DNA from 2 places in the Clostridium sp. KLE 1755 genome. Region 1 is predicted to be linked to the other one. Evidence: riboswitches for the same ligand, from Rfam matches in the RefSeq annotation. Region 1 holds a riboswitch; the other holds the start of a gene.
The links. A riboswitch is a leader RNA that binds a small molecule or an ion and turns the genes downstream of it on or off. The one in region 1 is predicted to bind thiamine pyrophosphate.
Positions count from the first base shown of each region.

Region 2: linked by a shared signal. The riboswitch ahead of HMPREF1548_RS19800 (energy-coupled thiamine transporter ThiT) and the one ahead of thiC (phosphomethylpyrimidine synthase ThiC) in region 1 are both predicted to bind thiamine pyrophosphate.

Region 1 covers NZ_KE992697.1:13,977-29,263, reverse strand. The annotation lists gene HMPREF1548_RS11515 (hypothetical protein) at 1-536, opposite strand, end outside; gene HMPREF1548_RS11510 (ABC transporter ATP-binding protein) at 527-1,405, opposite strand; gene HMPREF1548_RS11505 (hypothetical protein) at 1,396-2,220, opposite strand; gene HMPREF1548_RS11500 (RNA polymerase sigma factor) at 2,217-2,741, opposite strand; gene HMPREF1548_RS11495 (thiamine diphosphokinase) at 3,137-3,784, opposite strand; gene HMPREF1548_RS11490 (MATE family efflux transporter) at 3,802-5,130, opposite strand; gene thiD (bifunctional hydroxymethylpyrimidine kinase/phosphomethylpyrimidine kinase) at 5,393-6,175, opposite strand; gene thiE (thiamine phosphate synthase) at 6,187-7,482, opposite strand; partial or broken gene thiM (hydroxyethylthiazole kinase) at 7,541-8,359, opposite strand; gene thiC (phosphomethylpyrimidine synthase ThiC) at 8,394-9,701, opposite strand; TPP riboswitch at 9,877-9,984, opposite strand; gene HMPREF1548_RS11460 (L-rhamnose isomerase) at 10,176-11,432, opposite strand; gene rhaB (rhamnulokinase) at 11,526-12,932, opposite strand; gene HMPREF1548_RS11450 (AraC family transcriptional regulator) at 13,610-14,602, shown strand; gene HMPREF1548_RS11445 (DeoR/GlpR family DNA-binding transcription regulator) at 14,577-15,287, opposite strand, start outside.
Region 2 covers NZ_KE992738.1:136,450-151,736, forward strand. The annotation lists gene addA (helicase-exonuclease AddAB subunit AddA) at 1-2,910, shown strand, start outside; gene HMPREF1548_RS19780 (ECF-type riboflavin transporter substrate-binding protein) at 3,083-3,637, shown strand; gene HMPREF1548_RS19785 (ABC transporter ATP-binding protein) at 3,860-5,569, shown strand; gene HMPREF1548_RS19790 (energy-coupling factor transporter transmembrane component T family protein) at 5,562-6,389, shown strand; gene HMPREF1548_RS19795 (aldose 1-epimerase family protein) at 6,461-7,342, shown strand; gene HMPREF1548_RS19800 (energy-coupled thiamine transporter ThiT) at 7,580-8,140, opposite strand; TPP riboswitch at 8,291-8,394, opposite strand; gene HMPREF1548_RS19810 (CdaR family transcriptional regulator) at 8,630-9,757, shown strand; gene HMPREF1548_RS19815 (glycerate kinase type-2 family protein) at 9,939-11,204, shown strand; gene HMPREF1548_RS19820 (sugar phosphate isomerase/epimerase family protein) at 11,220-12,122, shown strand; gene HMPREF1548_RS19825 (D-2-hydroxyacid dehydrogenase) at 12,158-13,111, shown strand; gene larA (nickel-dependent lactate racemase) at 13,135-14,403, shown strand; gene HMPREF1548_RS19835 (ABC transporter substrate-binding protein) at 14,551-15,287, shown strand, end outside.

The sequences.
Region 1 (15,287 bases):
GATGCTGTTTTCAGGCTTCTGTCGGAGGAATATACATTAGACAATACCACCACCATGGTAATCCCCCACAGGATGGCCGTTCCCATCAATACCTCCATTAACCCTTCCCACCCTTCGGCATAGGAAAAATAAAGCCGGTCTGCGTAGGAGGCTCTGCCAAAACCGCCGTTTTCATCCTGCAGGGAATAGAGTACTGTGCTTTTCCTGTTCTCACTGTATCTGTAGTCCGTCATATTTTCCGTAATAAAACGGTTCAGATAATTTCCGTAGACGCAGCCGCCATCGTCATTATATTTCGCGAAACCATAACGGGCGATGATTTCTTCCGCCTTCCTGTCCGTCAAATAGCCTTCATATTCTGCAGTAATGCTGCGGTTATAGCGTACGGCGGCCATACCCTGCAGTTCCTCCTCTCCGGTATAAACCACGGGCATCATAATCCTAATGAGATACAGCCCCGCCAATAAGGAGAGGAGAAAGCCTGTCCAGAGCGCAGGTTTCCTGCAAAGCTTTTCCAGTTCAATTTTCAGCAGCATTTGTCCGCCTCCTCCCTGAAGTAATAAAGGTATACATCCTCCAGCGTCGGCGGTACACTGACCGCCTCCGGGGCAGGGCAGTCTTCCGAAATAATGCGCAGGGCTGTTTTATCCCCCTGGTTTTTCAGGCTGCTCACCGCATAGCGGCGGTTCAGCGCTTCCGCCTCTTCCCTGTCTGCGGCCAGCTCCCATACCCAGCCCTGCACCTGCCTGGCAACATTCTCCACACTGCCCTGCTGCAGAAGCTTTCCGCCCTTCATAAGAAGGATTTCATCCGCGATATATTCCACATCGGACACGATATGGGTGGAAAGGATAACGATCCTGTCCCGGGAAAAAGCGCTGATAATGTTCCTGAAACGGATACGTTCTTTCGGGTCCAGCCCTGACGTAGGCTCATCCAGAATCAGGATTTCCGGATCATTGAGCATGGCCTGGGCAATTCCCAGCCGCCGCACCATGCCTCCGGACAACGTTTTAATCTTTTTTTTGCTGTTCTCTTCCAGACCTACCATGGCGAGCAGCTCCTGCGTTTTCCTTTTTGCTTCCGACACAGGCAGCGCTTTGAGGGCCGCCATATACATAAGAAACCGCTCCGCCGTAAAGTCCGGATAAAAGCCAAAATCCTGGGGAAGGTAGCCCATATAACGCCGGTAGCCGGCGCCCAGCTTATCTATCGGTCTGCCATTGCATAAAATTTTTCCCTCATCCGGCCTTAATATATCGCACAGCAGTCTGAGGAGCGTGGTTTTTCCCGCGCCGTTAGCCCCCAAAAGGCCGTATACCCCGTGGGTAAACGCAGCGCTGATATGATTTACCGCTATGTTATCCTTATATTTTTTTGTCACCTCGTCCAGCTTTAATTCCAGCATAACTCTTCTCCTCTTTCTAATTTCCCGGCCAGGCAATACAGCTCTGCCACCACAAGGCTTCCTGCTGCGGCAAGTGCGGCAACCCACAGCCAAAGCATGGTTTTTTCATACAGATGCGGAATGCAGGCAGGAAGGAAGGAAATACAGCAGGCCGCCGCAAGCACGCAGGCCTGTAGGAAACGGTTATTCCCTCTGGTGAAGGTGAATACCGTCAGGTACAGCAGCGTATTGTACACAAAAGGCGTCAGTAGATAGATTCCCGTCTGCCAAAATCCTGTCTGCAGCCTTCCCCGGGAAACAGCTGTGAAGCAGACAAGCAGAAGAAGATCCACCAGCCCCGTAATCGCCATGCGTACCGCCAGAAGCTGTCTTAAATCCAGACAGCAGCTGTGTTCCAGCTCCCACATATGGCAGGAAAAGCATTTCCCCAGCTCTGCAAAACCGGCTGCCCCTGCCAATGCCATAATTGCGGAAAGAACCGGCAGAAGCACCACATAGGAAACACTGCCCTGTTCCACCAGGCCGCCCGGAACCGATGGCGTAAAAAACGGGCTGTTTAACCCATAAGCAGTCAGATCTCCCAGCCACAGGACGGCAGATGCGCCAAGAAGCAGCCAAAAGGCCTGGAAACACCAGTAACCGCGTGAAAAAAGGGTAAGCTGCGTACAAAAAATCTGCTGCCAGGTTGGTATGAATACCGGCCTTTTGCTCCGTATGCTTTTTTCAACCGCTTCCAGCGCCCTTTTTTTGCCCTGCACATCCACAGGAAGCTCCTGCCGGAACAGTCTTGTTAATTCCCGGTCCCTTTTCATTGGCTTTCCTCCTCCAATATTTTTTTCAGCTTTTGTTTGCCCTGATGCAGCCTGGACTTTACCGTAGCTGTATTTGTCCCCGTTATCCGGGCGATTTCCCTGATTTTCAGTTCATCAAAATAATACAGGGTCAGCGCCTCCCTTTGTACGCCGGGCAGGCGGGAAAGCGCCTGAAGCAGGCTGCTTTGCCCGCAGTTTTCCGTAAAATCCCGTTCCTGTCCGGCCGGCCGGGCCAGCTGCGCCTGTTCCAGTTCCCTGTCCCGGTACAGCTTTTTAAAATAATCCCGGCACACATTGGCGGCGATAGTCAAAAGATAGCCCTTCAGATTCCGCTCCCGGTAACTGTCCACGTAACGGATGAACCTGATAAACGTTTCCTGGGCGCAGTCGCAGGCATCCGCCGGATTTCCTGTCTGATAGCAGCAGAAACGGTAGATATCGTCATAGTATTTTTCCGCAATCTGTCCAAGCGGCTCATTATTTCCCTGATGTATTTCCCTGATCCATTTTTTGTCGTCCACGAAGAGGCCCCTTTGTGAATTCAAATATCCCGCAGCAGGCAACGGGCAGCAGCGAAAATCAAAGACCTCGCTGCAAAAAGCGGGGTATTTGACCCTCGCGGCAGTCGCCAAATATCCATGCAAGCATGGATACTTGGCTCGTTGCTCGCGGGAATAAATGCAGCATTTAAAGTGTCTGTACAGGCGCTGCACAGACTGCATGAATATGTAACGGCGGCAGGCATCCGTCCCGCCGCATAGCTTTTTAATGGCCGGATGCAGTTACAGTCAGGCCGGCGGCCAAACTGTAACCACCATAAAAATGGCTACACTGATATAACCTGATTTTGCTGAAAAAGGTTTTAAAAAAGCAGAAGAAATTTCTCCTGCTTTTTTAATCATCTTTTTTTATTTTTTTAAATCCAGGTAATCATGATGAGCAGGGTTCCGTTTTCTACGGTAATGCTGCTCTCCTTGCCGATAAATTCATTGCTTACGCCGATCGGGAAATCATTGGTGACCGTGGCATTATCCAGCAGGTATTTCATATTCCGGATGGTGACCCCTTCCGCCTTATCTCCCAGGGAAAACAGGGACAGAAGGCCTTCCAGGTTCTTTTTGAAGCTGACCGTTTCATTCTTCGCCACAAGGATCATGCCGTCGCCGTCCATCAGATAGCCTCTGGCTCCTTTTTCCTTCAGATAATTCAGGCACTGGATATTTGCCATGGTATGCGCCAGCCTTCCGCCCTGGCCGCCATAGATGACGAATTCCTTATATCCCAGCTTCAGGCCCTCCTTGATGGCCGCCAGCATGTCCGTATCGTCCTTCTTCACCGGAAGCACCCTGACCTTTTCCGGTTCTCTGGAGCGCATCTCCATAATGGCTTCCATATTATTTTCATCGAGGGAATCAAAATCCCCCAGAACCAGATCCGGTTCTATTTCCAGATACCTGCAGTAGGCGAAACCCCCGTCCGCCGCAATCACATAATCCCCTTCACGCAGAGGTATTTCGGATACGGTTAAATCTCCCGCCCCGATAATTACACATCTTTCTGCCATAACTCTTCTCCTTTTCTCTATACAATCAAATTCTTTTTACTCCATTTTCCTGTCAGATATCTGCACAGGGAAATCAGGTAATTTACCGTCCAGCCCGCGGGGATGGCATACCATACGGCTGCCACGCCAAGCACGGGAGACAGCAGGAAGGCGCCGGATACCCGGATGCCAAGATTCACCAGGTTGGCAAGGGTGAACACCACCACATCCCCCGCTCCCCTGAGCACGCCGTCGGTAACAGCCTTCAGTCCGATACAGATGAAGAAAAACTTGATAAAGGACAGATACCCCGTACCTGTGGCATATGCCACCGCTCCGCTTGAGGTATCCATAAAGGTGCCAATTATCTGTCTGTCAAAGAACAGCAGGATAAGGCATATCAGCAGGGCAAAACCGCCTGCTATGGCGCAGGCCGCCCGGTAGCCTTTGCGTACCCTCTCCGGTTTTCCCGCGCCCATGTTCTGCGCGGTAAAAGTGGATACGGCATTTCCAGTGGATATCATGGGCACAATACAGATGGATTCGATTCTTGTCGCCGCCGCATAGCCGGCCAGAACGGAGGAGCCAAAGCCATTCACCACGGACTGCACCAGCAGCATGCCGATGGATACAATGGACTGCTGCAAAATGGAGGGGATGGCTATTTTCACCATAGCTCCCAGAATGGCCGTGTCGTACTTTCGCACCTTTCCTTCCACGGCAAAGCCATGCAGCCTGCGCATCAGCAGACAGAAGGAAATGACAGCGGCCGTACCCTGAGCGATTACCGTGGCAACAGCGACGCCCGCCACACCTGCCCCGAACCCGATGACAAACCATAAATCCAGAAACACATTCAGCACGGAGGAAAAAATCAGCAGGCAAAGCGGCGTCCTGGAATCTCCCAGCGCATTGAACATGGAAGACAGTATATTATACATAAACAAAAAAGGCATGCCCAGAAAATAAATTCCCAGATAGGTTCCTGCCGCCGCCAGAATATTTTCCGGCGTATTCAGCCATATGAGGATCTGCCGGTTCATCAGGAAGCCGAATACCCCCAACACAATTCCCATGGCCAGAAAGGTAAGCAGCGCCGTATACACGGAGGTTTTCATCTTCCTGTCTTCTCCGGCCCCCAGATACTGGGAGGTGATAACGGAGGCTCCGATTCCCCCGCCGATTGCAATCATGACGAATACATTGGTGAGCGCATAGGAAGCTCCAACCGCCGCCAGTGCATCCTCTCCTACAAATTGTCCTACAATCATGGAGTCCACCATGTTGTAAAACTGCTGGAACAGGTTGCCTAAAATCATGGGAAGCGCAAACAGGAACAGCGTTATTCCCGGCGAATCCTCAAGCATGTTCCATTTCCTTTTTACTCTTTTTTCCATATTACCTTTGCGGTCTCAAAGCCGGAGGCCGTTTCCTTTCCCTGTCATTTTTTTTACTGCACAATATATACACCACTCTATTGTAACAACTTTTTGTCCCCTTGAAAAGAATTTATGCAAAATCTTGTGGGAGGACGGTTCTGCCGCCGGCTGTTCGTGTGTTCCGCCTGGGCGCCATGCCGGAACACACAAACAGCCGGCGGCAGAACCTGGAAGTGAAAGCAGCTGAATTTTAGGGGAGGGTGTACATGTGGTTCAGGGGGCCGTTGCCTTTTCCCAGGTCCAGGGGGGTATTAAGGGCTCCGGTCAGGTAGGTTTTGGCTTCTTTTATGCTTTGGGGGAGGCTTTTTCCTTCGGCCAGGCGGCAGGCGATGGCGGAGGAAAGGGTGCAGCCGGTGCCGTGGGTATTGGGGTTGTGGATGCGGGCGGAGGGAAAAAGGGTGGTTTGGGCGCCGTCATAAAGCAGGTCTGTGGCATCGTCCGGAAGGTGTCCGCCTTTTATGAGGACAGCGGTTCCCGTGGCATTGAAAAGGAGGCGGGCGGCTTTTTCCATGTCTTCCGGCGTGCGAATGGCAAGGCCGGTGAGGGCCTGTGCCTCGGGGAGGTTGGGGGTGATGAGGGTTCCCAGAGGGAGGAGTTCTTCTTTCAGCAGAGAAAAAGCGGGTTCTGAGAGGAGACGGCGGCCGCTGGTGGATATCATGACAGGGTCGATGACCAGGTTTTGGGGGCGGTATTGCTGCAGACCGGCGATGATTTGGGCCAGTATCGGCTCCTCCGATACCATGCCGATTTTGACGGCATCCGGATATATATCGGTAAATACGCAGTCCATCTGGGCAGCTACGAACTCCGGGGGAACGTTGTGTATTCCGTATACGCCGGTGGTGTTCTGGGCGGTCAGGGAGGTGATGACGCTGCAGGCGTACATGCCATGTACTGTTATGGTTTTGATATCGGCCTGGATACCGGCCCCTCCGCTTGGGTCGGAGCCGGCTATGGTAAGTATCTTTTTCATGGGGCTGTTCCTCATTTCGTGAAGGTATAAAGATAGTAATCGGCTTGTTTTATAATCTCCCCTTCCTGTCCGGCGGAGGAGGGGTCTTTTACACCGACTGTAGGAAAGCCGGCTGTTTTCGCCGTTTTCAGGGCGTACAGGGCATCTTCAAAAACGAAGGTTTCTTTTTTTCCGGTTCCAAGCAGGGCCAGGGCTTCTTCATAAATGGCGGGGGTGTCTTTTCCCGCTCCTGCTTGTCCGCAGGTAAGTATAAAAGTAAAGTAATGCAGCACTCCGCATCGCTTCAGGGCGGCCCGGATAAGGCTGTGATCGGTGGCTGTTGCAATGCACATTTTTATGTTTCTTTGGCAAAGCGCTTCCAGGAAGGCGGCGGCTCCTTCCTTCAGGGGGGCTTCTTTTTCATAGAAGGAGGCGATCATGGCGTTAAGCTCTTCCACTATTTTTTCAGGGCTTTCCGTAAGGGCGTAATTTTCCCGGTAATAGCAGGCGGCCTGGAGAAGGCTCATGTCGCGGAAGGTTTCACGCAGGTTTTCCCGGGGGATTTTCCCTTTTGTACGCAGGTAATCTTCCCCCAGAGTATCCCAGATGCCCATGGAGTCTAAAAGGGTGCCGTCCGCGTCAAAGATGGCTCCGCGGATGTTTGTATGCAGCAGTGCTTCCAGTGTGTCCTGCGCGTTTATCTGCAGGGCCAGTTTTTTCAGGTCTTCGCAGGACTTACGGATATCCGGGCTTGCGAAGATGGCGGAAACAAGGGCCACGCCGGCGATGCCTGTGCCTTTGAGCAAATGCAGATTTTCTTTATGGATGCCGCCTATGGCGCAGACGGGGATGGATACTGCGGCGCAGATCTTTTGCAGGGTCTCATGGGATACCGCGTCTGCGTCGGATTTGGTGGAGGTGGAAAAAACAGCGCCCACGCCCAGATAATCTGCGCCGTCTTCTTCCGCCTGGCGGGCCTGCTCCACCGTCTGCGCGGATACTCCCAGTATTTTGCCGGGGCCGATTCTGCGGCGCACATCCGCCGCAGACATGTCGTGCTGGCCCACATGGACGCCGTCCGCGCCGCAGCTGACAGCCAGCTCTACGTTGTCGTTAATGAGGAAAGGGACATGGTATCTGCGGCAAAGTTCTTTCACAGCCAGGGCTTCCTGCCGGAATTCTTCCTCCGGCAGCTCCTTTTCCCGAAGCTGGATGCAGGTGGCGCCGCCTGCCAGGGCTTCCTCCACCTGCTGCAGCAGTGTTTTTTTACCCGTCCAGGCACGGTCGGTTACGGCATAGAGGAGCAGCATGCTTCTGTCACATTTCATAGGGAACCTCCGTACAGATGATTTTTTCAGAAGCTCCGTTTTCCTGCTTTTGGAGCCGGTATTTGCGTAGCCTGGCGCCTTCCTCCAGGATTTTCCCGTCCATCAGGAAAATTTCATCTATGATTTTGCTGCGGTAGGAGGCATTGCCTTCTTTGGCGGAAAGCCTCTGATAAGCCCGTTCTCCTGCCAGCCCCATGGCACAGACGGCCGCAGCGGCCGCTTCCAGGGGCTGTTCCTGATTGGCGGTCAGGTATGCTGTCATCATGGCGGACAGCATACAGCCGGTGCCGGTCACCTTACTCATCAGGGGATGGCCGTTGCGGATGACACAGGCAAAATCACCGTCTGTTACAATATCGATTGCTCCGGTAATTGCCACTATGGCTCCTGTATCCTCTGCGAAGCGTCCGGCAAAAAGGATCGTGCTTTCCAGGTTCGCATCCGTTACCGCATCCATGCCGTCGGCATCCACGCCTCTGGCGCCTCCCATTCCCAGCGCAAGGGTTTTGATTTCGGAAATGTTCCCACGGATGGCTGTAAAATGTACTTCCTTAAGCAGTCTCCGGGCAGTTTCCGTGCGCAGCCGGCTGGCTCCCGCGCCCACCGGGTCAAGCAGCACAGGATGGCCGCAGGCATTGGCTTTTTTACCGGCAGCCAGCATGGAAGGAATCGTATTGCGGTTCAGTGTTCCGATATTGATGTTAAGGCCGCCGCAGACAGCGGTAATTTCCTCCGCTTCCTCCAAATCATCGGCCATAATCGGCGAACCGCCGCAGGCCAGCAGGATGTTGGCGCAGTCGTTTACGGTGACATAATTTGTAATATTGTGAATTAAAGGCATCTGCCCTCTTACTTTTTCCAGTTGCTCTTTCAGCATTTTTTCACCCTCGTTTTCCATAGATTTAGCTGCGCTACTCTTCATAGATGGACACGATTTCTCCATCCAGAATGCGGTTCATATTTTTTACGGCGCAGAAGTTTCCGCACATGCTGCAGGTATCCTCTTTTTCCGGCCGGGAGGATTCCCTGTAGCTCCTGGCCTTCTCCGGGTCCATGGCAAGAGAGAACATCCGCTCCCAATCCAGCTTCTTTCTGGCAAGGCTCATCTGATTGTCCCAGTCCATGGCCCCGGGTACGCCCTTGGCGATATCGGCCGCATGGGCTGCGATTCTGGCGGCAATGATGCCTTCCCTCACATCCTCCACGTCAGGCAAGCGCAGATGCTCCGCTGGCGTTACGTAGCAGAGGAAGGAGGCTCCCGCCGCCGCTGCCGCCGCCCCGCCGATGGCCGCCGTAATATGATCATAGCCAGGGGCCACGTCCGTTACTATGGGGCCGAGCACGTAAAAGGGTGCACCGTGGCAGAGGGTTTTCTGGATTTCCATATTGGCTGCGATCTGGTTAAGCGGCATGTGCCCGGGTCCCTCAATCATGATCTGTACGTCTTTTTCCCAGGCTCTTTTTGTAAGCTCCCCAAGGGTAATCAGTTCTTCTATCTGGGACGCGTCGGTAGCGTCGGCAAGGCATCCTGGACGGCAGGCATCCCCCAGGCTGAGGGTAACGTCATATTCCCGGCAGATATCCAGAATCTCGTCATAGTGCTCATAAAAAGGATTTTCTTCTCCTGTCATTTCCATCCACGCAAAAATAATGGAACCGCCTCTGGAAACGATATTGGTCAAACGCTTATTCTTCTTAAACTTATGGGCGGTTTCTTTGTTGATCCCGCAGTGGATAGTCATAAAATCCACGCCGTCACGGGCGTGCATTCTCACAATATCAATCCATTCCCCCGAGGTAATCTGCTTCAGGGGCTTATGATAATAGACCACCGCATCATAAATCGGCACGGTTCCAATCATGGCGGGGCAGTTATGCGTCAGGTAACGTCTGAACTTCCTCGTGTCGCCAAAGGAGCTTAGATCCATAATGGCTTCCGCTCCCATTTCCACTGCCTTTCGCACCTTCTCATATTCCATTTCCAAATCCGTCATGTCTCTGGATGTGCCCAGGTTCACATTGATTTTGGTTTTCAGCATGGAGCCAAGACCGTTTGGCACAATCGACTTATGCTCTTTGTTGCAGGGGATGATAATCCTGCCCTCCGCCATAAGCCTGCACAGCTCCTTCCCGGAAATATGCTCCTTTTCCGCCACCGCTATCATCTGTTCCGTGAGAAAACCTTTTCTCGCGGCTTCCATCTGTGTTGCATAATTCATACTGTTTCCTCCTGACCGTTTACTTCCTTCACAGTTTTTCTCTTTCTTTTCAGGGCCTGTGCGGCAGTGCGAATGCAGGAAACAGGAATTGCAGCAAAAGAAAATGCGGCTTTTGGCGGACGCTCACTAAAAAAACGGAGCATACCAGGATCGGTATACTCCGCTTTCATATCATGTAAGCTGTGCAACTTCTTCCTACGTTGGCATTACCCAAATCAGGTTTAAGGGTCGAAGTTGGATTACTTCCTCTCAGCCTGCTCCACAAGCTCCCCTGAAAAATATGTACTTTTTCCCGCCGGGCTTAACCGGCCTTTACGTGGAAATCATATCATGCCTGTCCTATTTTGTCAAATTTTATGACCTGCCGGTTTTTCCGGCCTTTTTTCTGATTCCCCGTCAATCTGTAACAGTCCGGACGGGCCAGAATGACCGGCAATTACAATTTTGCCCTGACGTTTTCCGGTGTTATTGCAACTACGCTCTTTTGGAAAGAACCTCTTCTTCATATTTCATTACTTCCCTGAACCAATCTCCCTTGACAGGAACATTGTTTTTCTCACAGAAGTAATCCCACACATCACCGAAGGGATAGGTTTTCATTTCTTCCTGCATTGCCATCAGTTCTGTAAACTGGTTGGTATCCTGCAGCTCCTTAAAACGCTTGTTGGGAGAAACCAGGGCGTAAAGAAGGGCCTTCTGCATATTTCTCATACCAACGGTCCACGCGGAAATACGGTTGATGCTGGCATCAAAGAAATCAAGGGCAAGAAGCACGCGGTCAATGGCGTCGTTTCTTACGATTTCCTTTGCAATTTCTCTTGTTTCATCATCAAAAAGAACTACATGGTCGCTGTCCCAGCGTACCGGCCTTGTTACATGAAGCGCAATCTTGTCATTGAACAGGAGCATGGAGGAAATTTTATCGGATACCATCTCTGTGGGATGATAATGTCCGTTGTCCATAAGGCTGATAATGCCGTTGTTTGCCGCATAATTGACGGTAAATTCACTGGATCCCACAGTGTAGGATTCCAGGCCGATGCCGAATACCTTGGATTCCAGGCACACAAGAACCTTGGTTTTATCGTAAGGGATGGAAAGGATCTGATCCAGGGAATCTTTGAATCTCGCCCTGGGCCCCAGCCTGTCGGCGGGAATGTCTTTATAGCCGTCCGGAATCCAGATGTTCATTGCGCAGGGGATTCCCAGCTCTTCTGCAAAATACTGGGAAATGCGGATGCAGGCTTTTCCATGCTCAATCCAGAAATTGCGAACTTCATCGATCGGGCTGGAAAGGGTCAGGCCGTCCACTACCTTGCTGTGGGAGAAGAAGGTGGGGTTGAAATCAAGGCCGATTCCTTTTTCCTTCGCAAAATCAACCCATTTTTTGAAATGCTTCGGCTCGATTTTGTCTCTGTCCGCAAATTCACCATCTTCAAAAATAGCATAGCTTGCATGCAGGTTCAGTTTATGCTTTCCGGGCACGAGGCTGAATACCTTATCAATATCTGCCATCAGTTCTTCCGGTGTCCTTGCCTTTCCGGGATAGTTTCCGGTAGTCTGGATTCCTCCGGTAAGAGGTCCCTTCTGATCAAAGCCGGTAACATCGTCGCCCTGCCAGCAGTGCATGGAAATCGCAATGTTTTCCAGGGTTTCCACCGCCTTGTCGGTGTCCACGCCAATCGCCGCATAAATTTCCTTTGCGGATTCATATCTTTCTTTTACGTTCATAATTATCTCCTTTCCGTCCCATGGGACGACGTGCGTTTCACACGTTTTCGACTGATGATGTAATTGGGTAACAGTTCAGATGGGTATGAATCTTTACCTCGCTTCATATTTTTTCACACCGAAGGAATCGTAAATGCAGGCGCGCACCTGGGCAAGTCCCTCAAATTTTCCGTCCTTCAGCATCTGTACCGCCAGGTTGCCGATAGCTGTCGCCTCTCCCGGGCCTGCGTAAACGCATCTTCCGGATTTATCCGCAGTCAGCTGGTTCAGATATGCCGCATTGGATCCGCCGCCCACAATATTGATGGCCGGGAAGGTTCTCCCTGTGAGCGCTTCGATTTCCCTGACGGTTTCCGCATAGCTTTCCGCCAGGCTCTGATAAATAACGGCTGCAATCTGTCCGGTTGTCTCCGGCTCTCTCCATCCATGCTTTCTGCAATAAGCCTTAATGGCCTCCGTCATATTGTCGGGCGCCAGAAAAGCGTCGTCATTCACATCCACGCGGGAAGGAAAATCGCTTTCTGCCTCCGCCATATCACACAGCTGTGCAAAGGAATATTTGTCCCCCAGCTCATGGCGCACGGACTGGATCATCCACAGCCCCATGATATTTTTCAGATAACGGAAACGGTACTCATATCCGCCTTCGTTGGTAAAGTTTCTTTCCCTGCTTTCCGGGGAACAGATTGCCTTGTCATTTTCAATTCCCATCAGCGACCAGGTCCCGGAGCTTATGTACAGGCAGTCATCGGTAAGCGCGGGTACGGAAATAACCGCGGATGCCGTATCGTGCGTTGCAGGCATCACCACTTCGCAGGTAAAGCCCACTTCCTCTTCCACCTCTTTGGAAAAAGGTCCCACCACGGTTCCCGGCATATGCAGCGGCCGGAAAACAGAGGGCTTATAGCCCAGCCGTTCAATCAGCTCATAGTCCCATTGCTTTGTTTCCGGGCTGACCAGCTGTGTGGAGGTGGCGTTGGTGTACTCGGACAGCTTATTGCCCGTGAGCAGAAAATGGAAATAATCAGGAAGCATCAGCAGCCACTCCGCTTTTTCCATATTCTCCGGCTCCTGGGTTTTCACCGCCATCAGCTGGTAAATGGTATTGAACATCTGTTTCTGGATTCCCGTCCTGGCATACAGGGCGTCCTCCGGTATGATTTTATATACCTCTTTGTCCATGCCTTTGGTTCTGCCGTCCCGGTAGCCATAGGTGTTTCCCAGGATCCTGTCCTCCCCGTCCAGAAGGACATAATCCACGGCCCAGGTGTCAATGCCCATGGATTTGGGGATTTTCCCGGCCGCCCTGCAGGCCTTCAGGCCTTCCTTGATTTCGTGGAAAAGGCGGGGAAGATTCCAGCACAGATGGCCGTCCTTTTTCTCCATGCCGTTTTCAAAACGGTATACCTCCTCCAATACGATTCTGCCGTCTTCCAGGTGTCCCAGGATATGGCGGCCGCTGGAGGCGCCTATATCCACAGCAAGATAGTACTCTGCCATAATTTTACCTTCTTTCGTCCCGATTTCACTGCTACTATTATACCTCTGCGGCGCTTATTTTTTTAGGACGGCAATTGCAAATTTACCGTCCTTATTTGCACTCCTATTTTAAAGAAACAGGAGTAAAAAATAATTTTATCTTTTTTGCTCCTGCTGCTTTTAAATATACTCTGCCTTGATTTCATCCGGCAAGATTCAATTATTTTTCCGGCTCCTCAAACATTGAGGAAGTGGGATTCAGAAATGTATTCTTAATGTTCTCCTCAACGCTCAGGCGATCGTTTATTTGCAGCAGATATTGAGGAGTCCCTCCTACAATACCATAAATCAGTGCCTGATCCTCCTCCGGGAAATTCCGAAAATAACTGCAGGTGTTACTCCACTAATGTAACTGTTCAGCCTCTTCACAGTTACCCACCAATCACATGAGATATATCCCTTTTGACGGCAAGATGGCAGAAATGGTATAATGTCAGCATAGCTGACATTATACCATGGAAAGTCGATGCGACTGACTTTCCATATGTGCATTCCGGTTTCTGCAGCCACCGCAGAAAACATGGTACTAAACTCCGCCGGAGGCCAATATACCGCAAAGCGGATATGCTGCAGCAGGCGCAGGGACAGGCTTTTAAGAGAAAACAGGCGGTCCGGGACGGGACCGGAAGGGGAAACAGATGAATCAGGAGCTGCTTGATAAGCTGAGGGTGATTTCGCCGGAGGAAAGGAAGATATTGGACGGGGAGGCCCGGGTGGAGAAGAGCATTTACACCGCGGACGATGATTTTATTGTGGACAGCAGGCAGATGCTGGATGCGGGGAAGCTGATCGATATCAGGCCGCATACGCGGTTTGTGCGTTTTCCGAAGCACCGTCATAATTATATCGAAATTATTTACATGTGCAGCGGGACGACGACCCATATAATTAATGAATCGACGCGTGTCGTATTGGATACGGGGGATTTGCTGTTCCTGAACCAGAACGCCGCGCAGGAAATTCTTCCGGCGGGGGAGGACGATATTGCAGTGAATTTCATTGTTCTGCCTGAGTTTTTTGACCGGGCTTTTCTCATGATGGATGAGCGCAGCGAGCTGCGGGAATTTCTGGTGGGTTCCCTGAAAAAGGATCGCAGCTTTACCGATTACCTGCATTTCCATGTGAGCGAGGTGCTGCCCATTCAGAACCTGGTGGAAAATCTTATCTGGTCTTTGGTGAACAGGCAGCCTAACCGGAGGAATATCAATCAGACGACCATGGGGCTTCTTTTCCTGCAGCTTTTGAACCATACGGACAAGATCAACCAGGATGATCCCGGGCAGCATGAGCAGAATATAGTATTTACGGCCATGAAATATATCGAGGAAAATTATAAGACGGCTGCGCTGGAGGAGCTGTCCGTCCGTCTTTGTGAACCTGCCTATTATCTGAGCCGGCTGATCCGCCGGATGACAGGAAAGACCTTTAAGAATTTACTGCAGACAAAAAGGCTGAACCAGTCAGCCTTTCTGCTTACCACAACAACACTTCCCGTGGAGGAAATTATTGCGTCTGTGGGATATGACAACACAAGTTATTTTCATCGGATTTTCCGGGAGCAGTTCGGCATGACGCCGCGCGCCTACCGCCTTGCCCATGAAGCTGTCAATTCTCAGGATACAGGCAGGTAATGCCGGAACGTTCAAAGGTTTCCAGCCACACATCGGAGGGCTTTTCATCGGTGACTACCACCTGAACGTGGTTGATGTCACAGATTTTGGAAAAAGCAACTCTTCCGAACTTGGTGTGATCCACCGCAAGAATACACTGCTTCGCGGATTTGAGCATGGTCTGCTTTGCCTGGGAAAAAAGTTCATTACCATCGGTAATTCCTTTTTCCATGTCCAGCCCCTTACAGGAAAGCACCACCTTCTCCACGTTGAAGGCACCCAGTCCTTCAATGGCACGGGGGCCTACCAGGGCCAGATACCCTTCCTTCAGGCTTCCGCCGGAGGAGATGATATTCCAGTCCGAAACATCGGACAGTTCCAGGATAACCTCTATGGAATTGGTGATCACGGTAAGACGTTCCTTGGCCTTGAGCGCCTTGGCAATGAATACCGCCGTGGTGCTGGGATCAAGGATGATATGATCTCCGTCTTCTATCAGGGTTTCCACGATTTTGGCTATTTTCTGTTTTCCCGCCGGATTGTTTTTCTTCCGGATATTAAAGGGCATATCCAGACTCGTATTTTCATTGAGCACCGCTCCGCCGTAGCTCTTAACGGCAAGGCCGTCCTTATCCAGCTTATCCAGATCCCGGCGTATGGTTTCCTCCGATACCTGGAATTCCTGACTCAGTTCGCTGACAATAAC
Region 2 (15,287 bases), on a different contig from region 1:
GCGTTTTCAGATCTCACCTTTGGCAGAATCAGTTCCAAGAAGGACGAAAGCGTGTCCCCTGAAAAAAGGGATCAGGCAAAACAGATGCGCAATGGCATCAAGGATCTTTTAAACGGACTTGCAAAAAAATATTTTTCCGCCTCTCCCCGTGTACAGGCGGAACGCATGGCGGAATGCGCGCCCTATGTTTCCAGGCTGCTCGCCCTGACTGAGGACTTCCGTATCCGTCTGGACGGGAAAAAGCGGGAAAAGAACCTGATGGACTTCCACGATATGGAGCATATGGCCCTTCAGATACTGACTGAAAAGACGCCGGAGGGGGTGCAGCCTACCGCCACAGCGCTGGAAATGCGGGAATTTTATGCGGAAATCATGATCGACGAATACCAGGACAGCAACCTGGTGCAGGAATATCTTCTGCGCAGCATTTCCGGGGAAGAGGAAGGAAAATACAACCGTTTTATGGTGGGGGATGTGAAGCAGAGCATCTATAAATTCCGTTTGGCCCGGCCCGAGCTTTTTATGGAAAAATTCGATCGATACGGCAAAACAGAGGGAAAAGAGCGCAGAATCGACCTGAAACAGAATTTCCGCAGCCGCCGCCAGGTGACGGACAGCGTTAATGCCTGCTTTGCCTGCATGATGGGCCGGGATCTGGGCGGTGTGGAATATGACAGGGACGCGGCGCTGTATCCCGGAGCATCCTTCCCGGAGCCTGAAGGGCAGGGGGAAGGGGACGTTTATGAAACCGAGGTCCTGCTGACAGCAGCCGGGGAGGACGGCCTTGATGACCGGGAGAGGGAGGCACTGGCCATTGCAGGTAAAATCCGCCAGCTGACGGGAACGCTTCCTGTCACCGATAAAGAAACAGGGCAGCTGCGCCCCGCGCGCTACTCAGATATCGTAATCCTGCTTCGCACTACGGCGAACTGGGATGAAACCTTTAAGAAGGTGCTGGAGGAATGCGGAATTCCTGTCTATATCACCTCCAAAACCGGGTATTTTGCGGCAACGGAGGTGCAGACGATCCTGAATTTCCTGAAGGTACTGAACAATCCCCTGCAGGATATCCCGCTGTTTGGCGTCCTGAAATCGGAGGCGGCCGGTTTTTCCGATGAGGACATCGCCCGCATGAAAGCGGAAACCGGGGCGGAGGGCAGGCGGCTTTATACCTGCCTGACGGTTTATGCCACAGAGGGCACGCAGGAAGAGCTGAAGGAAAAATCGCAGCTTTTTTTACAGCTGCTGGACCGCTTCCGCCGGTATGTGGCCTACATGCCCATACACCAGCTGATTGAAGAATTCCTGAAGGAAACCGGCTATTTGTATACCGTATCCGCCCTTCCCGGCGGCGAACAGCGCCGGGCTAATGTGGAGATGCTTTTAACCCGTGCGGAAAATTTTGAAAAAACAAGCTATTTCGGCCTGTTTCACTTTATCCGCTACATGGAACAGGTGGAGAAATACGATATCGATTACGGCGAAGCCAACGTGCAGGATGAAAATGCGGATACCGTCCGCATCATGAGCATCCATAAGTCCAAGGGCCTGGAGTTCCCGATCTGTTTTGTGGCCGGCCTTTCCAAGAAATTCAACATGCAGGATACGATGAAGCCTGTCATCATGGATATGGATTACGGCATTGCCCTGGATTACGTGGACATTGACTCCCGCGTCAGGGGAAGCACCCTGAAAAAAGCCGTGCTTTCCGGCAAGCTGCGCAGGGACAGCCTGGGGGAAGAGCTGCGTGTCCTCTATGTGGCCATGACCAGGCCGCAGGAAAAACTGATTCTCACCGGCAGCTGCAAGGACGCCGAAAAGGTGCAGCGCATTCTGGACGAGGGCGGCGCCGGTTTGGTGACGGCATCAGATGCCCCGTACGGCCCGGGGCGTCTTACCTTTACCCTGCGTTCCGAGGCATCAGGCTATCTGGACTGGCTGCTTCCCGCCTGGGCCGTGTGCGGACAGCGGGTACAGATCCTCACCGCATCGGAGCTTCTCCAGGAACAGATGGGAGAGGAGCAGGGCCGCGAGCAGCTGAAGGCCCGCCTGCTTTCCTTTGAAAAAGAGGCCGCAAGGCGTTCCGCCGGGGAGGAAAATGAGGAAATACGCCTGCTCAGAGAACGCATGGAAAGCGTCTACCCTCACGAAAACCTGAAAAACCTGTATACCAAGACCACAGTTTCCGAACTGAAAAAAGCAGGCATGGAGGAAGCGGCCGAGGAAGCCTATCACCTTTTTGAGGAAAAAGAGCTGGTGCCCTACCTTCCTCGCTTTATCCGGGAGGAAGAAAAGGTCAGCGGGACCGCCCGCGGAAGCGCTTACCATAAAGCGCTGGAGCTGTTTCCTTTTGCCGAATACGCAGGAAGGCTGGGGAGGAAGGCTGCCGGCGGAGCGAAGGAGGGGGCGCGGACCGGAGTGTGCGGACAGGCGGAAGGGGATGTGCGGGCCGGAGCGCCTGACCCGGCAGAGGTAAAAGCAATCCTGGACCGCATGGCGGAGGAGGGAACTCTTCTGAAGGAATTCCGCGAAGCCGTAAATCCCGGGAAGATAGCGCAGTTCCTTGAAAGTTCCCTGGCGGCCAGAATGGCGCAGGCGGCGGTCCGCGGCAGACTGTACAAGGAACAGCCCTTTGTCCTGGGCCTGCCCGCCAAAACACTGGATGACAGCTTCCCGGAGGAGGAAACCGTGCTCATCCAGGGAATCATCGACGTCTACCTGGAGGAAGAGGACGGCCTGGTGGTGGCCGACTACAAAACGGATTCCGTCACCCGTCCCCAGGAGCTGATAAACCGCTACCAGGTCCAGCTGGATTACTACGCCCGCGCCCTGGAACAGCTCACCAGAAAAAAGGTGAGGGAAAAGATCATTTACTCCTTTGCACTGGCCGCAGAAGTGCCTCTTGCATAAAAAGAACCATTGCAAAAGAGGTGGAAATCCGATATAGTTAGGAGGTAAGCGGAAGCGGGTAAAATACTTCCGCAGGTTACAGAAGAACGGCATCTTTGCACCGCCATTCATGCAAAAAAGAATACGGTCATACAGATGCCGAAAACACTTTACTCTATGAGGAGGAGATAAAATGAAACTCAAATTTGGTGTAAAAGAAGTTGTTGCTACTGGTATCGGAACCGCTCTTTTTATCGTGCTTACCAACGCACAGATTCCCTTCGGCATCATTCCCAACACCGCCCTGCAGTCCAGAGTCGCTGTCCTGACCTTTTTCTCGGCAGTGTTCGGACCCATCGTAGGCGGCGCAATCGGCTTAATCGGCCATGCATTAGGTGATGCTATTTTCTACGGAAGCATTTACTGGAGCTGGGTATTCCCGGATGCCCTGTTTGGTATTCTCATGGGTGTATTCGCTGCCAAGTTCGCCATCAAAGACGGCGGCTTCGACGGCAAAGCCATCGCCCTGTTCAATGTAGTCCAGGTCATTGCCAATGCGCTCGCCTGGATCCTGCTTGCGCCCGTCCTTGACATCCTGATCTATGCGGAACCTGCCAAAAAAGTATTTACCCAGGGCATTCTTGCATTCATCGGAAACATTATCGTGGCAGCTGTGCTCGGAACCCTGCTCGCCTTTGCCTATTCCAAGATCGGAGCAAAGTCCTCCAGCCTGTCCAAGGAAGACTAATACTTAGTAACAGTTCATGACGATGGCCGTCCTGAACCGTTACCATATTTGATAAAATACCGGATGATGCGGATACTGACATATATAATATGCTTTTATCTGCATCATCCAGCGTTCTCAGAAGGCCTCAGAGCGCTGATTTGACCCTCGCGGCAGCCGCCAAATATCCATGCAGGCATGGCTGTCTGGCCTGTTGCCCGCGGAAATAAAGAGAGGTAAAGGATGAAACCGATTATTGAATTCAAGGATTATACATTTAAGTACCGTTCACAGGTAGACCCCACCCTGTATAATATAAACCTTGCGGTTTATCCCGGGGAAAAGGTTCTGATTGTGGGACCGTCCGGCTCTGGAAAATCAACTCTGGCGCACTGTATCAACGGACTGGTTCCTTTTTCGTTTCCCGGGGAAAGCACGGGAGAACTGCAGGTAGGGGGAGAAGACCCTTCCAGGGCGGGGATTTTCGGAATGTCCAAGCTGGTGGGCACCGTACTGCAGGATACGGACGGACAGTTTATCGGTCTGACGGTGGCGGAGGATATCGCTTTTGCCCTGGAAAATGACTGCGTGCCCCAGGATGAAATTTTTTCAAAGGTTGATGAAGTAGCAGAAATCGTAGATGTGAAGAATCTTCTGAAACATGCGCCGACGGAGCTGTCCGGCGGTCAGAAGCAGAGGGTGTCCATGGCCGGTGTAATGATAGACGATGTGGACGTTCTGTTATTTGATGAACCTTTGGCCAACCTGGACCCGGCTACCGGGAAAAAGGCTATTGATCTGATAGACAAAATCAGCAGGACCACGGGAAAAACCGTACTCATCATCGAACACCGCCTGGAGGATGCCCTGTACCGGGATGTGGATCGGATTGTTGTGGTGGGAGAAGGGCGCATTGTCGCCGATATGACGCCGGATGAACTTCTCTGTACGGATATCCTGCAGAAGGAGGGCATCAGGGAACCTCTTTATATCACAGCCCTGAAACATGCGGGCTGCCAGATAACCGCGGATACCCGTCCCCAGCATATAGAAACCATGGATCTTGCGCCCTACCGGGAAAAAGTGCAGGCATGGTACAAGAAAGCTCAGCTTCCCCCGCCCCGCCCCGGCAAGCAGTCGGCGCTGGAGGTGCTGGATCTGGATTTTTCCTATATTACGGGGAACCCGGTCCTCAGGAATATTGATTTTAAAATTGAAAAAGGCGAGATGCTCAGCATAGTCGGCAAAAACGGGGCCGGAAAGAGCACCCTGTCCAACCTGATTTGCGGCTTTATCAATCCCGACCGGGGAAACATCCTTTTGAACGGGGCCGATATTGCTGACAAATCCATTAAAGAGCGTGGAGAAGTCATCGGACTTGTGATGCAGAACCCCAACCAGATGATCAGCAAACCCATGATATTTGACGAGGTTGCGCTGGGCCTTGCGGTGAGAGGCGTGCCGGAGGCCGAGATTAAGGAGAGAGTCCACGAAACGCTGAAAATCTGCGGCCTGTACCCATTCCGTAACTGGCCCATCTCGGCCCTGAGCTTCGGACAGAAGAAAAGAGTGACCATCGCGTCCATCCTTGTGATGAACCCTGAGGTCCTGATTCTGGATGAACCCACGGCGGGACAGGACTTCCGGCATTACACGGAAATTATGGAATTCCTCAAGGAACTGAATGACCGTCTGGGAATTACGATTATCATGATCACCCATGATATGCACCTGATGCTGGAATACACGGACCGCGCCATTGTCATAGCGGACGGTGAAATGATAGCGGATGATATTCCCGCCAGGGTCCTCACCAGCGAGGCCATTGCGGACAAGGCTTATCTGAAGAAAACCTCTTTATACGATTTGGCGGTAAAATGCGGTATTTCCGACCCGTCGGGCTTCGTGGAAAGATTCATATTTTTTGAAAGGGAGGAGCGGGCCAATGGCTAGAGTGCTTACCTATGCGCCGAAGGATACCTGGATTCACCGGCTGAGCGGCGTGACAAAAATGATTTTCTTCCTTCTGTGGTCAATTGCCGGCATGCTGACCTATGACACAAGGGTTCTGGCCGTTATGCTGGCCTTCAGCCTTGTCATTTTCAAAGTGTCCAAAACCGAGTGGAAGCAGGTGGGAACGGTTTTCAAGTTCATCCTGTTTTTCCTGTTTCTGAACCTGCTTACCATTTTCCTGTTTTCCCCCTTCCAGGGGACTGAAATTTACGGGACCAAAACGGTGCTTTTCCACATTGCAGGCCATTACAGCATGACTACGGAGCAGCTTTTTTATGAGTTTAATATCATGCTCAAATACTTTACGGTCGTGCCTGTGGTTCTGATGTTTATGGTGACCACCAATCCCAGCGAGCTTGCGGCCAGCATGAACCGCCTTGGGATCAGCTACAATATCGGCTATTCCATTGCCATCGCGCTGCGCTATGTGCCTGACGTACAGGCGGATTTTTCCAAAATCAAGCATGCCCAGGAAGCTAGGGGAATCGAAATGTCCAGTAAGACATCCTTTTTTAAACGGCTGAAGAGAATGGCAAACATCATTTTCCCGTTGATTTTTTCCAGCATGGACAGAATTGACGTAGTGAGCAATGCAATGGAGCTGCGCGGATTTGGAAAGAACAAAAAGAGAACCTGGTATATGGGGAAAAAACTGCAGCGCAATGATTATCTTACGCTTGTTTTTGTTATCTGCTTTGTAATTGCAGCTATGGTTTTCACATTTTATGATGGGAGCAGATTTTACAATCCGTTTCAGTGATGGACGGATAACTGTGCATCGGCAGCGGCGGATGCCGGCGAAAAGAATAAAAACCAGGAAGGGGAAGGATTATGAATTATACGATTGCAAACGACAGACTTACAGTACAGATAAGCAGCAGGGGCGGGGAGCTCCAGTCGATTATCAGAGACGGGAGGGAGTACCTGTGGCAGGCGGATCCGGCATTCTGGGACGAGAAAGCGCCTAATCTTTTTCCATATATCGCCCGTATGACAGAAGGAAAGTATACGCTGGATGGCGTGACCTATCATATGCCAATCCATGGTTTTATCCATGTGACGGAGCTGGCGATGGAGGAACAGAGCGGGGAGCGCATTGTTTTCCGGCTGGATGCCAATGAAGAGACAAGAGCCTGTTATCCTTATGAGTTTACATACCGCGTGATTTATGAGTTGGACGGGGATATGCTCAACATCACCTACCAGGTAGAGAACCATGACGGAAAAACCATGTATTTCGGTATCGGCGGGCACCCCGGATTCCTGGTACCCATGGAGGATGGACTGGATTTTGAAGATTACTATCTGGAATTCGGCGGACAGAAGGAATACGATACCCCTGTTAAAATCGGAATTTCACCCACCTGCTTTGTAGACGGCAAGGATACGCCTTATCCCCTTACCGATGGGAATAAAATTCCTCTGAAGCACAGTCTTTTTGATGATGACGCGATTGTACTGACCCATATGCCCAAAACGGTTTCCATTAAATCCGATAAGGGAGAGCGGCGCGTGACGGTGAGCTACCCGGATATGGATTATGTGGGCTTCTGGCATGCCACACGTTCGGAGGCTCCTTATGTCTGCATTGAACCCTGGTCCTCCCTGCCTTCCAGGCAGGATATTGTGGAAGACCTTTCCACACAGCCGGGATTGAAGAGCGTGCAGAGCGGTGGGGTGTACAGGAATAGTTGGAGTGTTGAGATTCTATAGATGGATTTTGATGGATGGAGCAGTGGCTGTGCTTGTTTTGCAATAGAACGAAATATATAAGGTGTGAAGTGTGACGGTCCTGTTGGGTTTTGGCAGGGCCGTTTTTTTGTGGTATAAGTATCATGGATAAAGAAAAGCAGCAGGCGGATTTTGCCTGCTGTTTTTCTTTAGTACAGCTGTTCAGTATTCTTGAAGATGCTTTTTACAATACAAAACAAGACTATATAACGATATAGTTTAGTTGCTGCTGGTAGCCATAACCTTCAGCCTGCCCATCACCTTCTCAACCGGCGGCAGTGCAATCAGAATCACCGTAAGGATTGCTTCCGGAAGGATATAGCTCAGGTTATACAAGGTAGAGGCCCAGATTGCAGCCATGTTTCCTCCAAAATCCCCCACGTATGTAGTGTAGAAAATAAATCCGGAAATTTCATGGAACAGGAAACGTCCTGCCACGCCTACAAGATAACCCTTCAGAAGCCCATGCTTGGATTTGCTGAAGAAGCCGGAAAGGCCGAGCGCGCCGAAGGCAAGCGGGAAGTCCAGGAGCACCTGGGCGGGATGAACCACGTAAGGCCCGGTAATAAACTGCAGTACGCCGTAAGCCAGCGCAGCGATAATGCCTACCTTGGGGCCGTACCAATAGCCTACCAGGCATACGATTAACATGGAAAACAAAGTGATGGAACCGCCGTTGGGAAGGCTGGGCAGCTTGATAACGGTGGCGATGACGGTTGCCAGTGCAATGGCAACGCCAGAATAAACGACCTGCTTTACAGTGATAGAACTTTTACTCATAAAAAAACCTCCTTGGTATTAGTACGCAAAGAGGGGAAACAATGAAAGTAGGCGGCGATAATGACCATTACAGTTATATCGCGGACAATTACAATCATATGACGTTCCTTTGTAAAGGCAAATGTAGAAGGTATAAGCAGTTTTTTATTTGCTTTTACAAAGGTGCTTCCTTACGCCGGTATTACCCGGGTCAAGTGGTAAGGGTCAGAAACCATCGGTTTCAGTCTCAGCAATCGGCTCCCCTAGCGTGCATCTGTATTAAATTCTTTTTTACTATAAACTGGCAGTGCAGAAAAGTCAAGAGTGTATCTGGAAAAGTACAGAAACTTAAAAATGGATGAAAGGACATATAATTACAGAAAAAATGGTTGGCATAATAAAATATAAGAAATAAAGTAACCTAATGTTAAAAATTATCACTAGCCAGAACGGAGTAAAGTAATTATACTATAGAAAAGTAGTAAATAATGAATGGCAGGGATATAAAAGATGATTGACAGGTTGTTTGCAGAACGATTAATTGATAAATTATCACAGTTTACCGAATATAATATCAATATTATGGACGAGGATGGGATTATCATAGCGAGCAGGTTGAAAGAAAGGGTTGGTACATTTCATGAGGTGGCATTTCAGCTTATGAAAGGGGACGAGGACAGCAGGGTCGTTACAAAAGAAGATTTGGACAAGGGTGTAAAATGCGGCGTTAATATGGTGGTTCATGTAAACAAAAGAAAAGAGGGAGTGGTTGGTCTCTCCGGAGATCCACGTGAGATTATGCCGGTTGCCAAGATTGTAAAAATGTCTGTTGAATTGATGCTGGAGTACGAGTCCTACAAGTTTGAAAGCCTGCGAAAATATAATTTAAAGGAACAGCTGGTACATCTTATCCTGTACAGTGATGATTTTGTTAGAGAGGATTTGACAAAATATATCATTGCATTGAATCTGGAAGAAGAGATGGTACGTGTTCCTATCTTGATAGAATGTAAGGATAGTGCGGTAAGTGGCGAAAAACTGAGGATGCTGTTGGAGGATAACAAATTCTTTTCAAGACAGGATTTTGTAGATATTACAAGAGAAGGTTTTCTGGTAATTTTTAAATCTATTGACTGCCCAATCGGATATATTATGCAGGATTATAAGTATATGATTGCAGAGTATTTGGCGTCATTCCTGCAATATATAAGAAATGCAGATATTAGGTCCAGCATATATATAGGGCCGCTGCAAAATGATATTATGTATTACCGACAGGCTTATCTGTATTGTCTGTGGATGCAGAAGAATATAAGAAAATCAGGAAGTTTTTATTTTTATGATTATATTGTAAAATATTTGGAGTCAATGGCATCAATGACTGAATTTCATACGATTTTTCTGATGCTGAGACAGAAACTGGGACAGAAGTTTATTGATAACTATTTGGAGACAATAGGCGCTTTGATTGAGAATGAGTATAATTTAAATAAAGCCAGTGACTGGCTGCATGTGCATAAGAATACATTGGTATACAGGCTGGATAAAATCAGGGAAATCCTGAATATGAATCCCCTTTCAAAAAATTCAGACAGAGAATTTATGGAATGTTTTTATTATTACTTATTAAGAAAATAGTGAAAGATGGAGTAAAGAACGAGTGATTTTCTTTACTCCATTTTTTTGTGTCGCTGACACAAAAAACAAATGAAATCTTTGGTGAAGGGGGACGAGAGAAAAGAAAATGACAAAGCTATAATTAAGACATACAAAAAAGCGGTGAGCAAATCTTTACCTTGCTTAAGTAGGGAAAGCAGAGGTGTTTAAACAGGGAATGGAAACAGCATATCGGGACGCTGAAATAATAATCCGGAAGGCAATTAAAGAGGTATTGCCTGATAAAGCGGTCCGTAGCGTATTAGGCAACAGAAAAAATATGGAGAATGTTTATGTTGTGGCGGTAGGAAAGGCAGCATGGAAAATGGCTCACACATGTCAGGAGATATTTGGGAGTCATATCCGAAAAGGAATTATACTGACGAAATATGGACATTCAAAACAGAATCTGGAGAACTTCGAAATTATTGAAGCAGGCCATCCGATACCGGACAATAATTCAATTTTGGGCACTCAGAAAATTATTGATATGGTAAAAGAATTAACAGAAAAAGATAATATTATTTTTCTTCTATCCGGCGGCGGCTCTTCCCTGTTTGAAAAACCAGTACAGGGAATTACCTTGGAGGATGTTCAGAACGTTACACAGCAGTGCCTAAGATGCGGGGCCAGTATTACTGAAATTAATACAATAAGAAAAAGGCTGTCGGATGTAAAAGGTGGAAAATTTGCAGCATATTGTGCGCCGGCAAAAATATGTGCCATCGTATTATCTGATATCCTTGGAGATAAACTGGATATGATTGCTTCAGGACCTGCTTATGCGGATACCTCTACCTGTGAAGATGCATTCAGTATTATTGAAAAATATGGACTAAAGCTAGACAGTCATATTTTGTCAGCTTTAAAAAAGGAAACACCAAGATGTGTGGATAATGTGGAGACATATTTGACAGGCAGTGTCAGTGAGTTCTGCAAAGCAGCGGCTAAATATGCGAAGGAACTGGGATATAAGCCATATATTTTATCCAACACTCTGGATTGTGAGGCAAGAGAAGCGGGAAAATTCATTGCGTCTATAGCACACACAGTAATAGAAAAGAAAGATTACAGCCTGAAACCGCCATGTGCAATTATTGTGGGAGGAGAAACTATTGTAAAAGTTTTAGGTAAGGGTAAAGGCGGCAGAAATCAGGAAATTGCATTGAGTGCAGCTGTGGGAATCCGTGGACTGGATAATGTGGTAATTTTTGCAATCAGTTCCGATGGAACAGACGGGCCGACAGATGCTGCCGGAGGAATTGTGGATGGCAGGACAGCAGAAAAACTGGAGGCATTGGGGATAAGCTGTGAAGAAGTATTAAAAAATAATGATTCTTATCATGCACTTGATAAAATCGGAGGCTTAATCAAGACTGGAGCTACAGGAACTAATGTCAATGACATAGCAGTTATTTTGTGTAAATAAAGCGAGGTATTATATATGAAAGATTCAATTCATAAGTATTTTCAGATTGGAACTATCCAGTGGATGAGCCATCCTCCGGCAGAATATGAGCTGTTGGATTCTATTAAAACAATTTGCTGTGATGATTACTTTGATGCACTGGAAGTAACCCAGATAAAGGATGCTTTTGTTCGTGAAAAGGCTAAAGAGATGCTGGAACAGGCTCACATGAAGGTTTGCTATGGTGCACAGCCAAGGCTTTTGGGACCGGGGCTCAATCCTAATGATATTAATGAGGAAGGCAGGGAAAAAGCAGAACGGACTCTCCTGGAAGCAGTGGATGAAGCAGAATATCTGGGAGCGAAGGGAATAGCATTTTTAGCTGGAAAATGGGAAAAAGAAACCAGAGAAAAAGCGTATTTACAGTTAATTAAAACAACTGAAAATGTTTGTGAATATGCAGCTTCAAAAGGTATGTCTGTGGAACTGGAAGTATTTGATTATGATATGGATAAGGAAGCCTTAATAGGACCGGCTCCATATGCTGCAAGGTTTGCTGCGGATATGAGGAGCAGATGCAGCAATTTTGGATTAATTGTTGATTTGTCCCATTTTCCTACCACCTATGAAACCTCAAAGTTTGTAATTCGGACATTAAGACCTTATATTACGCACTTCCATATAGGCAATGCGGTAATAAAAAAGGGTTATGAGGCATATGGGGATCAGCATCCACGGTTTGGATTCCCGGACAGTGCAAATGATACAGTTCAGCTGTTGGATTTTTTCAGGGTATTGAAGGAAGAAGGTTTTCTTGATGCAGCTAATCCATATGTCCTTTCTTTTGAAGTAAAGCCCTGGAAGGAAGAAGACGGAGATGTGGTACTTACCGGTACTAAAAGGGTAATTAATAGAGCCTGGGCTATTTTGGAAGATTAAATATTTTAGCTGCAAAAGCAATGGAGGGAATGAATATGAAAATAGTAATTTTGGATGGATATACAGAGAATCCCGGTGATTTAAGTTGGGAAGGGTTTGAAAAACTGGGAGAACTGACCGTATATGACAGGACAGCCAAAGAAGATGTCATTTCCCGTATAGGGGATGCAGAAGCTGTGATTGTCAATAAAACACCCTTAGATAGGAAAGTTTTTGAAGCTTGTCCGCAGATTAGATATGTTGGAGTACTTGCTACAGGATATAACGTTGTGGATATAAAAGCGGCAAGAGAAAGGGGAATACCAGTATGTAACATTCCAACTTATGGTACGACGGCAGTAGCTCAAATGACTTTTGCATTGCTGCTGGAAATTTGTCATCATGTTACAGAACATTCGGACGCTGTAAAAAGAGGGGAATGGACAGAGAATGAGGATTGGTGTTTCTGGAAATATCCTTTAATCGAACTTGCAGATAAGACAATGGGAATTATAGGATTTGGACGGATCGGACAGGCTGTGGGTAAGTTGGCAAAAGCTTTTGGTATGCAGGTAATAGCATATGATGCCCATCAGAATGATTCAGGCAAGGCAATTGGCAAGTATGTATCACTTGATGAATTACTGAAAGAATCAGATGTAATTTCACTCAATTGTCCGTTGTTCCCGGAAACAGAGGGGATTATTAATGAGAAAAATATAAGCAAAATGAAAGACGGTGTTATTCTCATTAATACCAGCAGAGGAGCTTTAATCAAAGAAGAAGATCTGGCAAAGGCATTGAGAACAAAGAAAGTCTATGCCGCAGCGTGCGATGTTGTGTCCAGTGAACCGATTAGTCCGGATAATCCTCTGCTGGGCTGTTATAACAGTATATTAACGCCTCATATAGCATGGGCACCCAAGGAAAGCAGGCAAAGACTGATGGATGTTGCTGTTGCTGATTTAAAAGCCTTTGTTGAAGGAAAATGGATTAATGTAGTAAATTAACTGTTCTGATGCTGGGAGTCAATATGAAAATAAGGATACCTTATGGAAAAGGTTTTTTGGAAACAACAATCAGTGATAAGCGTATAGCGGGAATCATAACGAGTAATTTGGATCGTTATGAGACAGAGGAATCGGAAAATGAAATCATAAAAAAGGCAATGCAACATCCATATGGATGTTGCAGACTGGAAAAATTAGCAAAAGGTAAGAATAAAATTGTTATAATTGCCAGCGACCATACAAGGCCGGTTCCCAGCCGTTTGATTATTCCACTTATGCTTGAGGAAATAAAGAGAGGAAATCCGGATGCCGAGATTACCATACTTATTGCTACCGGATGCCATAGAGAAACAACTCGTAATGAATTGACAGAAAAATTTGGCAAGGAAATTGTAAACAAGATACCTATTGTGATTCATGATTGTGATGCCAGGGAACAGGTCTATTTGGGGAAGCTGCCGTCCGGCGGAGAATTGTTTATTAATAAAATGGCTGCAGAGGCAGATTTGCTGATTGCGGAAGGTTTTATTGAACCTCATTTTTTTGCAGGGTATTCAGGAGGACGAAAGAGTGTTCTTCCTGGGATTGCATCACGAAAAACTGTATATGCAAACCATTGTGCAGAATTTATTGCTGATCCCAAGGCTCAATATGGCATACTTGAAGGAAATCCCATTCATGAAGATATGATTTTTGCGGCTCGAAAAGCAGGGCTTGCCTATATTGTAAATGTGGTAATCAATTCAAGACACAAGGTAATAGGTGCGTTTGCAGGAGATGCGGAAGATGCACATTTGAAAGGAGTACAATTTCTGGAAGGGTTATGTAAAACCGATAAGATAATATCCCCAATTGTGATTACATCAAATAATGGTTTTCCTATGGATCAGAATATATATCAATCGGTAAAAGGAATGGCAACTGCCGAAAACTGCTGTGAAAAGGGCGGCGTCATAATTATGGCAGCAGAATGCAGGGAAGGATGCGGAGCAGAAGGATTTTACAAAACCTTCAGTCAAGAAAAGGATGCTGGAATAATACTGGAAAAAATTTTATCTACCGGAAGAAATAAGACAGAAGCAGATCAATGGCAATCACAGATATTTGCAAGAATTGTTCATAAATTTACAGTAATTCTGGTAAGCGCAGCGGAACCGGAGCTTGTCAGGCAAATGCATTTGATTCCTGCCGATAATTTAGAACATGCTTTGTCAATAGCAGATACCATACTTGGCAGAGAAAAGAAAATCACGATTATTCCGGAAGGACTTACCAGTATCATCAGAGTCTGAGAGTTCCTGTTACTAATAAACAGGATAGAGCTTTTAAGGGTATCAAAACGTTTCAAGAAAACGATAAGATAATAATTTAGAGAAGAAGGGAGGGCAGAAAAAGTAACTGGGGTTTTTATTTATAATTAATTTGGGAGGATTACAAAAATGAACAGATGGAAGAAAAAAATAGCAATTTTGTTAACAGTAGCAATGACAGCAGGAGTGATGGCAGCTTGTGGAAGCAGCAATGAAACACCAGCACAGCCGGCAGCAGAAAGCACGCCGCAGGCAGCAGCAACAACGGGAGAAGAAAATCAGGAAAATAAAGGTTCAGATGGTTTATATGAGCTGGATTTTTACGCATGGTCCAATCCGGATAATATTAAGCCGCTGATAGAAAATTTCAATTCGGACTATGCCGGAAAATATAACCTGGTTTATCAGAAGCTTGCGGATGCCATGACTCTTACGATTAATACCGCTTTGGCTTCAGGAGAAAAAATTGATGTTATGACGCAGGCCAGCCATACCGATTTAAGACAGAGAGCGGATGATGGAGTTTACATGGGACTGAAACAGTTTTTTGATAAAGAAGGATGGGACTACGCAGAAAAACTGGGAACCGCAATTGAAGAAACACAGAATATCAACGGTGATTATTATTCAATTCCTTACTGCAATAATATTAATATGGTGTTCTTTAACAAGAATATGTTTGATGAAGCCGGACTTGAATATCCTCAGTCAGGATGGACCTGGGAAGATTTCAGGGAAACTGCCATTAAATTAACAAGCGGCAGCGGTGCGGATAAGGTATATGGAGCAATGATTGATACAGCAGGCAGCAGCGGCTCCGATAATTACTGGGATTTGATAGCAAGGCAGAAATTAGGTAACAACGC